One region of the Labrys sp. HAY1-8F genome, then DNA from elsewhere that is predicted to be linked to it. Evidence: riboswitches for the same ligand, from Rfam matches in the RefSeq annotation. Region 1 holds a riboswitch; each other region holds the start of a gene.

Region 1 (2,971 bases):
AGCATCCCTACACGCTGCGCCGCCGGGCCCAGGAATGGCTCGGCCTGCCGCAATTTCCCACCACGACCATCGGTTCCTTCCCCCAGACCGGCGCCGTACGCAAAGCACGCGCTGACCACGCAAAGGGCTGGATCGACGACGCCGACTATCAGCGTTTTCTGCGACAGGAAACCACCCAGGCGATCACTTGGCAGGAAGAGATCGGCCTCGACGTTCTCGTGCATGGCGAATTCGAGCGCAACGACATGGTGCAGTATTTCGGCGAGCAACTGGCCGGCTATGCCTTTACCCAGCATGGCTGGGTCCAGAGCTATGGCTCGCGCTGCGTGCGCCCGCCGATCATCTATGGCGATGTCTCGCGTCCCCGGGCCATGACGGTGGAATGGGCACGCTTCGCACAATCCCTGACCAAGCGTCCTGTCAAGGGCATGCTGACCGGACCGGTCACCATGCTGCAATGGTCCTTCGTGCGGGACGACCTCGAGCGCGAGCAGGTCTGCCGGCAGATCGCCCTCGCCTTGCGCGACGAGGTCGGCGATCTGGAACGGGCCGGCATCCGCATCATCCAGATCGACGAGCCGGCCATTCGCGAGGGCCTGCCGCTCAGACACGCCGAAAAGGAGGCCTATCTGACCTGGGCGGTCGCCTGTTTCCGCCTCGCCGCCTCAGGCGTCGACGATGCCACGCAGATCCACACCCATATGTGCTACTCGGAGTTCAACGACATCATCCATGCCGTTGGAGGCCTGGATGCAGACGTGATCTCGATCGAGACTGCCCGGTCCAAAATGGAACTTCTCGATGCGTTCCGGGCCTATCGCTACCCCAACGAGATCGGGCCGGGCGTCTATGACATCCACTCTCCCCGCTGCCCCACCGTGGCGGAGATGCGCGACCTCCTTGCCAAGGCACGCGAGCGGATCGCCGGCGATCAGCTCTGGGTCAACCCCGATTGCGGCCTGAAAACCCGCAGCTGGGACGAGGTCCGCCCGGCCCTCGTCAACATGGTTGCCGCCGCCCGCAAACTTCGTGAAGAGACCGCTCCAGCGAGAGTGGCGGCGTCCGCGTGAAAAACCTGCCGGGGGACAAATTTCGTCCTCCGGCACGCCTTGTCCCCGTTGAAAAAAAGGGCATCACACACCATGTATTGACATAGAGGCACCCAGACATACTAGATGCTGTATCCACAGGTCCTCGGATTCGCTGTCCGAGGCTAAGAGGGAATCCGGTGAGCCCGAGAGCAAAGCGCGTTTGGTGAAAACGCTTTTTTCCTCGAACTTTTTGTTCGACGCGTCTTTTCGATTTGAAGCGACGCTTCAAAACACAAGACGCTCTAGGGCAAAGCCGGGGCTGCCCCCGCAACTGTAAGCGGAGAGCGGGCTGTCGCTGTGCCACTGGCCGGAAGGCGGGTTCAACCCGCCCTTCGCCGGGAAGGCAGACAGTTCGCAACGACCCGCGAGCCAGGAGACCTGCCTGTGGCTGGTTATCGTTTCCTCGGGCGGGGTGCCCCGACGGATCGCTTTGCTCGTGGCGCATATGCCTGCGCCGACGCGGAACGCGTTCCTTCGGCCCAAGCCTCCAACATTTTGGGGTTTGCCGAATGTCTCTCGATCTCGAAACTGCCACGACCACAAAGACGCCTTTTCCGGCTACCGGCGCCGATAGGGCGAAGCCGGCCTCGGAACCGGGCTATCAGGTCATTCGCCGCAACGGCGGCGTCACGCCTTTCGATGCCTCCAAGATTTCGGTGGCCCTGACCAAGGCCTTTCTCGCCGTCGAGGGCAATTCGGCCGCTGCTTCGCGCCGGGTGCATGACATTGTCGCCGAACTCACGGCCCAGATCGTTGCCGGCCTGACCCGCCGTGCCGATGCGGGCCGAACCTTCCATATCGAGGACATCCAGGACCAGGTTGAACTCGCCTTGATGCGCGGCGAACACCACAAGGTGGCGCGTGCCTATGTGCTCTATCGCGAACAGCACGCCCAAGAGCGCGCCCTGGAACGAGCAACCGAGACAGAGGCACGGACCGCCATCGCCCCTGCCCTGCGGATGAAGACGGCGGAGGGCTCCTTGTTACCGCTCGACCACGCGCGCCTCACCGCCCTGGTGCGCGAAGCCTGCGCAGGTCTTGCCGACACCGATGCAGAGACCGTGCTGAACGAGACGCAGCGCAATCTCTATGACGGCATCAGCCAGGACGAACTGGCGATCGCGCCGATCCTCGCCGCCCGCACCCTGATCGAGACCGAACCTGATTACGCCAAGGTCAGCGCCCGGCTGCTCAACGACAAGCTGCGCCGCGAGGCGCTCAGCTTCGTCGGAGGCCATCCCGACCAGGCGACGCAGGCCGAGATGGCGACCCGCTACGCCGAGTATTTCCATGACTATATCCGCGTCGGCATCGCCAACGAACTGCTCGACCCGGAGCTCGGCCGCTTCGACCTCGCCCGCCTTGCCGCTGCCCTCAAGCCCGAACGCGATCTCAAGTTCGACTATCTCGGGCTGCAGACACTTTATGACCGCTATTTCCTGCATGTGCGCGGCACGCGTTTTGAGCTGCCGCAGGCCTTTTTCATGCGCGTGGCCATGGGCCTGGCCTTGCGCGAGATCGACCGGGAGGCACGGGCGATCGAGTTCTACGATCTTCTCTCCTCCTTCGACTTCATGGCCTCGACGCCGACTTTGTTCAATTCGGGAACGCTGCGCGCCCAGCTCTCCTCCTGCTTCCTGACCACTGTGTCCGACGACCTCGAAGGTATCTTCAAGGCGGTGAAGGACAATGCGCTGCTCGCCAAATATTCCGGTGGCCTCGGCAATGACTGGAGCAATGTGCGTGGGCTCGGCGCCCATATCAAAGGCACCAATGGCGAAAGCCAGGGCGTGGTGCCCTTCCTCAAGGTCGCCAACGATACCGCAATCGCCGTCAATCAGGGCGGCAAGCGCAAGGGCGCGGTCTGCGCCTATCTGGAG
Region 2 (2,971 bases), 1.2 Mb from region 1:
GGGCCGTGAAGATGCCTTCGCCCATTTCCGATTGCGCCACGCGGATGATCACGGTGTCGTCGGGCTCGATCAGGATCCAGGCATTGATCTCGCCGTCGGTGGAGGCACCGCCCCAGGGTTGGTCGGCGATATCAAGGGCCTTTGATGCAGCGGGGATGAACCCGCCGATCATCAGGCCGCCGGCGGCAGAGAAGCCGATGGCGAGAAAGCTGCGCCGGCTCAGCGCGGTGGACGTGCGGTCGATCGCGTTCATGGCCTCATCCCTTCATCAGTTCGGCGGCGCGATGGATGGCGGCGCGAATGCGCGGATAGGTGCCGCAACGGCAGATATTGGTGATGCCGTTGTCGATATCCGCGTCGGTGGGGGTAGGCGTATCCTTCAGGAAGGCGACGGCGGCCATGATCTGGCCCGACTGGCAATAGCCGCATTGCGGCACATCCTCGGCGAGCCAGGCCTGCTGGACCGGATGCTTGCCGTCCGCCGACAGGCCTTCGATCGTGGTGATGGTGGCGCCGTCGACGTCACCGATCTGGGTCTGGCAGGAACGGATTGCGGCGCCGTTCACATGGACGGTGCAGGCGCCGCATTGGGCGATGCCGCAGCCGAACTTGGTACCGGTGAGGCCGAGTTCATCGCGTAGGACCCAGAGCAGAGGGGTCTCGGGCTCGATGTCGAGCCGGTGGACGGTCGAATTGACGGTGATGGCAACCATGGGCAGGCCTTCCAGCGGCTGATGCCGGGCAGAAGTGCCGGGCCCATCGGCGTCGGCCTTCTGGTGGGCGATTGCGGAAAGGCAGAATTGTGGCGGCAATCATGGCGGCGGGGTGACGGGTAACGCAGACGTGAGAGTTTGTGCAGTCTGGAAACGGTCGAGAAATGTGGCTGCCAGTTGCGAAGGGGCCCCCGGCCTATTGCTTGAACCAGATCCGGCTATAGCCGAGCGCGTCGCCGGCGATGGCGACGAGGACGCCGACCGAGACGAGGATGAGGCCGATCATGAAGGTGCGCACGATGCGGCGATAGACTGGCGCCTCCAGTGATTTGACCGAGAGCATGCCGGCCAGCGCCCAGACTTGGAAGATGATGCCGCCCCCGATGAGAAAAACGGCGGCCAGGTCTTCCGGGATCCAGGTTCCTGGCTGCGATGCCCAGTTGTTGAGAAAGCCCAGCGAGAAGGCGAGCACGACGCCGATGGCCGTCACCGAACCGCCACGGAAGATGACGTCGATCTTCTGCGGCTCGGATGACGGTATCGGCGGCAGCTTCTCTTCGGGCATGGCAACCTCGTTGGTGTGGCGACGTCGCCGCCCTTTATGCCGGATTTTGCGCGTGCTTTGGAAGCGGGAACATTGACAAGCCCGTCCGCACACCCCTTATGTCAGCCACGATCGGTCTCTCGTTATGAGAGAAGAGGGAATGCGGTGCGGATGAAGAGCAGCCAGTCGATGGCTGCCTTGGATGCCAAAGCCGCGGCTGCCCCCGCAACTGTAAGCGGCGAGCGCCCCGCCTCGAGGCCACTGGGTAACCGGGAAGGCGGCGGGGGGCGATGAGCTGCGAGCCAGGAGACCTGCCGTTCGCAACCTTGTCACCGGTCCGGGCGGGGCGCCTCGGAGGCCGGTTCCGTTTTCCCGGACGATCGTCGGCCTCGCCGTCGGTCCCGCGCCCTCCATCCGCTTCGGCGGCGATGAACAGGGCCGATGCCACAAACACCTCTTCCAGTTCGGCTGCTCGTCTGCGTGACCTGCAGGCGCGAGGGCGACGATCCCGACGCGCCGCGCCAGGGGGCACGGCTGCGCGATGCGCTCGCCGGCATGCTGCCTGAAGGCGTCGAGTTGCAGCCGGTCGAATGTCTGGGCAATTGCAAGCGCTCCTGCACGGTGGCGCTCACGGCCGAAGGTACCTGGACCTATGTCTTCGGTGATCTCAGTGCCGAGAGCGGCCCCGACGTCCTCACCGGCGTCAGCCTGCTGGCCCATTCCACCGACGGCCTGATGCCCTGGCGCGGCCGTCCTGAAGTCTTCAAGCGCAGCATGATCGCGCGCATTCCACCCATGCCAACTCTCAAGGACGCCGCCGAATGAACGCGCACACCAAAGTTCCCTGCACCATCGTCACCGGCTTTCTCGGAGCCGGCAAGACGACGCTGATCCGCAATCTGCTGGCCACCGCCAATGGCCGCAGGCTGGCGCTGATCGTCAACGAGTTCGGCGATGTCGGCGTCGACGGCGATATCCTGAAGTCCTGCGGCATCGAGAGCTGCCCGGAAGACGCCATCGTCGAACTCGCCAATGGCTGCATCTGCTGCACCGTGGCGGATGATTTCGTGCCGGCGCTGGAAATGTTGCTGTCGCGCCCCAACCCACCCGAGCATATCGTGATCGAGACCTCAGGCCTCGCTCTGCCCAAGCCGCTGGTCAAGGCCTTCAACTGGCCGGCGATCCGTTCGCGCGTCACCGTCGACGGCGTCATCGCCGTGGTCGACGGCGCCGCGGTTGCGGCCGGACGCTTTGCTGATGATCCGGAAGAGCTCAAGCGCCAGGCCGAGGGCGATGCCTCCCTCGACCACGACAATCCGCTCGAGGAGGTCTATGAGGACCAGCTCCTCTGCGCCGACCTCGTCGTGCTCAACAAGGCCGATCTCCTTTCCGCCGGCGAAGCCGACAGCGTGGAGAAGGATATCGAGAAGACGGTGCCACGCGCCGTCAAGGTGGTGCGCACCTCCGAGGGCCGCATCGATGCCGCCGTGCTGCTCGGCCTCGGGGCCGCGGCCGAGAACGATCTGGAGGCGCGTCCCTCCCACCACGACCACGAGGCCGAGCACGACCACGACGACTTCGATACCTTCATCGTCGACCTGCCCGCCATTCTCGATGCCGATGCCCTGGTGGGCAAGCTGAAGGCGGCGGCCGAGGAACATGATATCCTGCGCATCAAGGGCTTCGTCGCTGTCGACGGTAAGCCGATGCGCCT
Region 3 (2,971 bases), 2.7 Mb from region 1:
CGCAGGAATTCAGGGTTTGACACCACGCTGACATCGGCGTCCTGACGGACTTCGCGGATCAGCCTCTCGACTTCGTCGCCGGTGCCGACCGGTACGGTCGACTTGGTCACCACCACGGTGAAGCCTTCGACCGCCGCCGCGATCTCCCGCACCGCGCCATAGACATAGGACAGATCCGCATGCCCGTCGCCGCGGCGCGAGGGTGTGCCGACAGCCAGGAACACCACGGCGGCATCGCGGACGGCGGGCGCAAGCTCGGTGGTGAAGGACAGGCGCTTCTCACGCACATTGCGGGCCACCAGATCCTCGAGGCCCGGCTCGTAGATCGGCATGCGGCCGGCCAGCAGGCCCTCGATCTTGGCTGGATCCTTGTCGACGCAGGTGACGACATGGCCGAAATCGGCGAGGCAGGCCCCCGTCACCAGGCCGACATAACCCGTACCGATCATTGCAACGCGCATGACATCAATCCTGTTTGGACGACCAATCCGTCAGACGCGTGTCTACAAAAGGCCCGGCGACATGCCAATGACGAAAAAAGAGAGGAACTCCGTTGGAGGGCCCTGCTCAACGCCTCTATGCCCCCAACCGCAGCGACCAGCCCCGGCCGGATGGCCTGAGATCGGCTGTCGCCAACGGGGCGGCATCGATACGCCAGAAAGAACGAGCCTGGGCCCCGAGGGCGTGAACGACCGCGGCGCGCAGCACCGAAGCGTGGGTAACGGCGAGCGTATACCCCTCGAACCGCTTGCCATCGAGCCAGGCGCCGACCCGCGCAATCAGGGTTGCAACACTCTCTCCGCCATGCGGGCAGGCATCCGGATCGGTCAGCCATGCCCGGAGCGCCTCGGGTTCGGCGGCCGCTACCGCGTCCAGGGCAAGCCCTGCCCAGCGGCCATGATCGCATTCGCGCAGGGCTTCATCGACCTCAGGATCATGGCCGAGGGCCTGCGCGGTCTGGCGAGCCCTGAGCGCCGGGCTGCTCAGGATGCGGGCCGGCCTGCCGAAATGCCCTTCCAGCTTCCGCGCCGCAGCCAGCCCTCTTGCATCGAGCGCCTCATCGAGGGGAAAACCCGCTGCGCGCACCGCAGGCGTAGCCCCATGGCACAGCAGGATCAGGCGTGGTGTCATGACGGCAGTTCCCAAGACTTAGAGTGCATGATTCGACCGAACCAATCGGATCATGCTCCCTAAGTTTTTGTTTCAACGCATGGTATCGTCCAAAAAGTCGCGCAACTTATGCTCTAAGTCGCTTCCGGAATATTGACATGTTCGTGACTTGGGCTCTTATGGAAGGGCTTTGCCAAGGGTGGGAAGCCGGTGTGAATCCGGCACGGTCGCGCCACTGTGAACGGCGGCGCTTGGGCGCTGTCCGCAAGTCAGACCTCTTCCAAGGCAGCATGACTCGTAGCGGGACGCGTAATCCCAAGGAGCTTTTCATGACCACCGCAACTCTGGCACCCGTCGCCCAGCAGCCGATCACCATCCCGATCCGCGAGATCTTGCCCTGGGCGCTCTTCACCGTGCTCCTGGCCGTACTCGCCATTTATTTCGTCGGCGCCGAACAAGGTGCGACCTCGCTGATTCCCGGCGTCTACATCCACGAATTCGTGCACGACGCTCGCCATCTGCTCGGCTTCCCCTGCCACTAGGGCGCATAGGCAAACGACATGGTTAGATCGCTTTTGATCCGGGGGATGCTGATCGGCATCCTGGCCGGACTGTTGGCGTCTGGCTTCGCCTGGGTCTTCGGTGAACCACAGGTCGATGCCGCTATCGCCTATGAGGAAAGCCACGCGGTCCCCGCCGCGCCGGCACCATCCGCAACGCCGGCAACCTCCCAGCCGGCCGCAGCACATGAACATGAGGAAGACCCGGTCAGCCGGCCGGTGCAGTCCAGCTATGGCCTCATGACCGGCATGGTCGTCTATGGCGCAGCCCTCGGCGGCATCTTCGCTTTGGTCTTCGCCTTCGCGCAGGGACGGATCGGCACGCTCAGCCCGCGCGCGACAGCAGGGGTGATCGCGCTCGTCGGTTTTGCCGCCATCATGCTGGTACCGCAGATCAAATATCCGGCGACGCCGCCGGCCGTTGGCAATCCCGACACGATCGGCCTGCGGACCGCCTTCTATTTCGGCACGATCCTGCTCTCCCTGGTGACGATGGCGGCCGCCCTGGGCACGGCGAACCGTCTCGCCGCCAGCCTCGGCCGCTGGAACGCCAACCTGGTGGGGGCGGCCGCCTATCTGGTGGTAATGGTGGTCGCCATGCAGATCCTGCCGGCCGTCAACGACATCCCGGCGGATTTCTCGGCCACGGTGCTATGGAAGTTCCGCGTTGCCTCGCTCGGCATCCATGCCGTGCTATGGGCAACGCTCGGGATCGCCTTCGGCGTTGCAGCACAGAAGTTGCTGCAAACCTCCGCCAGCCGCTGAAAAAGGCCAACCGCCCGCGTCAAACGTCGCATTTTTACAACACTAGCCCGGTTTTGGACCTGTTTTCAAAATTTCTTTCATTTCGCACTTGCGAAATGAATGCATCAGGATCACTTTAGGCACGTGGTGGATGCGCGTTTGCGCTCCCCCACTGCCCTCCTTGGGCGTTTCCTCCCTAAGACTTGGGCCGCCATTCGGCGGCCTCTTTCTTTTTCGGGTCAGCAGACCCCATATTTCAAAATCTGCAGCGGCATTCCGCCTCAATTAACCCCAGAGCAAAGCGCGTTCAGGTATGAACGCTTGTTTGCTCTCACTGTTTGGTTCCAAGCCAGTCCTTTGGATTGGCTGGAGCGTCCTTGCGATTTGACATGCTTCACTCAAATTACAAAACGCTCTTGCGTCCAAGCTCATGCTTGCCCATTTGTGTTCACCCTCGCATAGTGTGTCATTATGGATCTGGACTCGCCCTTGTTTGATCGCATCCGGGTGCGCCCAAGGGCCGAAGAGGTCCAGCCGGCGAGCGTACAGCTATGCGA
Region 4 (2,971 bases), on a different contig from region 1:
TCCGCTGTGTCACCATCTCGGCGCCCTGCCGGAATCATGGGATCGGTGACGCCAGCATTTTACAAGTGGAAGGCGCAATACGGCGGCATGAATGTATCGCTGGCTAGGCAGATGAAGGAATGAGAACGCAGAACTCAAACCGATGCTAGCGCATGTGATGTTCGACAATGTCGCGGAGGGATCTGGTGGGAAAGAAATGGTGACGCCCCCTGTCGCGCGGAAAGCCGTCAGCACATCCGGTCGAACCCAGGGAATGAGCGACCGGCGGGCATGTGAAGCCGTCGGTTGCGCTGCCGCCGCATGATGATCCGATGCATAACACTCGCTCCAACCACGCCACGCTTCGGGAGTGTATGCAAGTCATTGCACACGAACGCCGCCGTTTCTGCCAGGGTGCCTCTTGCGCGAGGTTGCGACCGTGGGCTTCTCCAAAGGTAGGAACGTTGCTGGCATGAACCCTGGCGGATGGGCGCGGCAGGTTGTCTGTCTTGAGGAGATTGATCTTCGTTCGAGAACGGGCCGATGTAAATCGAATGCTCTCAGACGACCCTCCTTTATCTGGATTTGTTCAAAGAGAACCGCTGGTGGCAGCAAAATCCGAGAAAACTCAAAATAGTGGTGGCGAGGACTTCGATTGTTTACGGAGCGTCCTTTACACTGGCCCACAATTGCCTGAGAATCCAAGATGGCGCAGCGATCGGGTCCACAATGCTGCGCTCATAAAGAAAAACGTCACTCACTTCGATATCAACACAACAAGAAAGTGATTGAACATGCTTGAAGAAGACACGAGTTTGCTCGACCTGACCGCCGACATCGTCTCCGCCTATGTAGCCAACAATCAGGTCGCCACAGCTTCCCTCGCGGATCTGATCCGTTCGGTGCATGGAAGCCTTACTGGTCTGAATAGTCCAAAGCCGGTTGAAGCAGACAGACCGCTGACGCCTGCCGTTCCGATCAGGAAGTCCGTCACCCCGGATCATCTGATCTGTTTGGAAGACGGTCGCAAATTCAAATCGCTGACGCGGCATCTGCGAACAGCCTATGACCTGACGCCGGTGCAGTATCGGGAAAAGTGGCGGCTACCCAGCGACTACCCCATGGTTGCACCAAACTATTCGGCTCATCGCTCTCGCCTCGCAAGGGAACTCGGCCTTGGCCAAGTGCGCCAGAAAGCCAAGAGCGAGCCACCGCCGCCTCCCGCCCCAAGCAAGGGCAGAAGGAAAAAGGCGTCATAGACGCTCGTCACCTCGGTCCAACGACGATCCCGATTCTCGCCGGCTCCAGCAGGGCCGGCGAGTACGATCCAAACCAGGTAGATGGAGCACAAGCTTTCCCTGAAATCGTCCAGGATTGCACAGGACGGGATTTCCAGTGCTTGACAGTTGCGACCCTGTCACCCTAGCGTCACGTCGACGGTTCCCCTCGGGGATAATAGGGAACGCGGAGAAGTGAGAAATCATTTCGAACCGTGGCTGCCCCCGCAACTGTAGGCGGTGAGTCCTTCGTTACATGCCACTGGGATCAGGCCCGGGAAGGCGACGAGGCGTACGACGACCCGTGAGCCAGGAGACCTGCCGTCACAATGGTCACGCGCGGTAACATTGGGCGGGGGTCCTCAATGGTGGTCGATCCACATGTCCTTATGGGACAGCGGGAGGGACTTCAATCGCAGTGACGGCCATTGGCTATCCTGCTTGAGGTCTTCATGGACTCGACTATTTCACGCCTGCAACGCGCGGTTTTGACAGCCGGCATCGTTGGGACGTCCTGCATTCTGGCGACGCATGCTCTGGCGCAGAGTACGGGAACACCGCCCGAGCCGATCGAACTGGATCCGGTCTATGTCAATTCTGCCACGCTGACGCTGACACCTGCCAGTCAGATAGGCAGTTCGGTCACGGTAATCACGGCAGATGACATCGCCAAACAGCAACGGCGCACCGTCAACGACGTACTGAGCGCCGTGCCCGGCCTCAATCTCGTGCAGTCAGGCGGCCCGGGCACCCAGACCTCCATCTTCATGCGCGGAACCAATTCCAACCATGTCAAGGTGCTCATCGACGGCATCGATGTTTCCAATCCTGCCGTTCCCAATGCTGCCGCCGATCTTGGCCAATTGCTGACCGGTGACATTGAGCGCATCGAAATTCTGCGTGGACCGCAAGGCGGACTCTATGGCGCCGACGCCATCGGAGGCGTCATCTCGATCACCATGAAGAAAGGCTCAGGCGCCCCCAAGCTGACGGCCAGTGTCGAAGGCGGATCACATGGCACGTTCAATCAACGCGCGGGAGTGAGCGGCTCGGCTTCGATTTTCAACTACACCTTCGGTATCGAGCATTTTCGTTCGACGGACACACCGGTCACGCCCTGGGAACTTCTCGTATCCGGCACCGTCGCGCGCCCCAACTACTATGACAATTACACCTATTCCGGCCGGGTCGGTGCCGATCTGACGGATAATTTCTCCGTCAACGTCATTGCCCGCTACACCAACTCCAAGCTCGGTTTCACCAGCGACGGCTATGGAGCGTGCTTTTGCGCGCCCAACCCTTCACGCACCTGGCTGTCGAACCATCAATTGTTCACGCGTGCCGAGGGTATCTGGCATTCGCTCGATAATCGCTACCGAACCATATTCGGCGTTTCCTACAGCAATCTATGGAGCCGGAACGTCTATCCGCCGGTGACCTTCACGGCGCCGAGCGCGGCAACCGGCGAACGGCTGAAGTTTGACCTGAGGCAGGAGATTGCCCTCAGCGACAATTACAAGGTGCTGCTCGGCGTCGAGCACGAGCGCTTCAGCCTGGATCTGGGAAATCTCAAGGCTTCGGATGTCGACAACGCAGCCTATGCCCAGGTGGAAGCAAACCTCTTCAAGGGCTTCACCGTGGCGTCCAACATTCGCTATGACCATTACGATAGTTTCGGCGGTCACTTCACCTATCGCATCGCCCCGACCTACACC

The links. A riboswitch is a leader RNA that binds a small molecule or an ion and turns the genes downstream of it on or off. The one in region 1 is predicted to bind cobalamin.
Region 2: linked by a shared signal. The riboswitch ahead of ACR9ZN_RS19015 (DUF1636 family protein) and the one ahead of ACR9ZN_RS13275 (ribonucleoside-diphosphate reductase subunit alpha) in region 1 are both predicted to bind cobalamin.
Region 3: linked by a shared signal. The riboswitch ahead of ACR9ZN_RS25785 (CbtB domain-containing protein) and the one ahead of ACR9ZN_RS13275 (ribonucleoside-diphosphate reductase subunit alpha) in region 1 are both predicted to bind cobalamin.
Region 4: linked by a shared signal. The riboswitch ahead of ACR9ZN_RS04500 (TonB-dependent receptor plug domain-containing protein) and the one ahead of ACR9ZN_RS13275 (ribonucleoside-diphosphate reductase subunit alpha) in region 1 are both predicted to bind cobalamin.

Annotation. Positions count from the first base shown of each region.
Region 1 is NZ_JBPGWZ010000002.1:912,323-915,293, forward strand. Features, by position in the region: gene metE (5-methyltetrahydropteroyltriglutamate--homocysteine S-methyltransferase) at 1-1,070, shown strand, start outside; cobalamin riboswitch at 1,172-1,491, shown strand; gene ACR9ZN_RS13275 (ribonucleoside-diphosphate reductase subunit alpha) at 1,601-2,971, shown strand, end outside.
Region 2 is NZ_JBPGWZ010000002.1:2,153,110-2,156,080, reverse strand. Features, by position in the region: gene ACR9ZN_RS19030 (xanthine dehydrogenase family protein molybdopterin-binding subunit) at 1-253, opposite strand, end outside; gene ACR9ZN_RS19025 ((2Fe-2S)-binding protein) at 258-713, opposite strand; gene ACR9ZN_RS19020 (hypothetical protein) at 910-1,278, opposite strand; cobalamin riboswitch at 1,374-1,590, shown strand; gene ACR9ZN_RS19015 (DUF1636 family protein) at 1,699-2,082, shown strand; gene cobW (cobalamin biosynthesis protein CobW) at 2,079-2,971, shown strand, end outside.
Region 3 is NZ_JBPGWZ010000002.1:3,616,826-3,619,796, reverse strand. Features, by position in the region: gene ACR9ZN_RS25795 (UDP-glucose dehydrogenase family protein) at 1-461, opposite strand, end outside; gene ACR9ZN_RS25790 (histidine phosphatase family protein) at 577-1,131, opposite strand; cobalamin riboswitch at 1,264-1,409, shown strand; gene ACR9ZN_RS25785 (CbtB domain-containing protein) at 1,440-1,652, shown strand; gene ACR9ZN_RS25780 (CbtA family protein) at 1,671-2,435, shown strand; gene ACR9ZN_RS25775 (J domain-containing protein) at 2,904-2,971, shown strand, end outside.
Region 4 is NZ_JBPGWZ010000001.1:983,054-986,024, reverse strand. Features, by position in the region: gene ACR9ZN_RS04505 (Ros/MucR family transcriptional regulator) at 774-1,238, shown strand; cobalamin riboswitch at 1,400-1,596, shown strand; gene ACR9ZN_RS04500 (TonB-dependent receptor plug domain-containing protein) at 1,709-2,971, shown strand, end outside.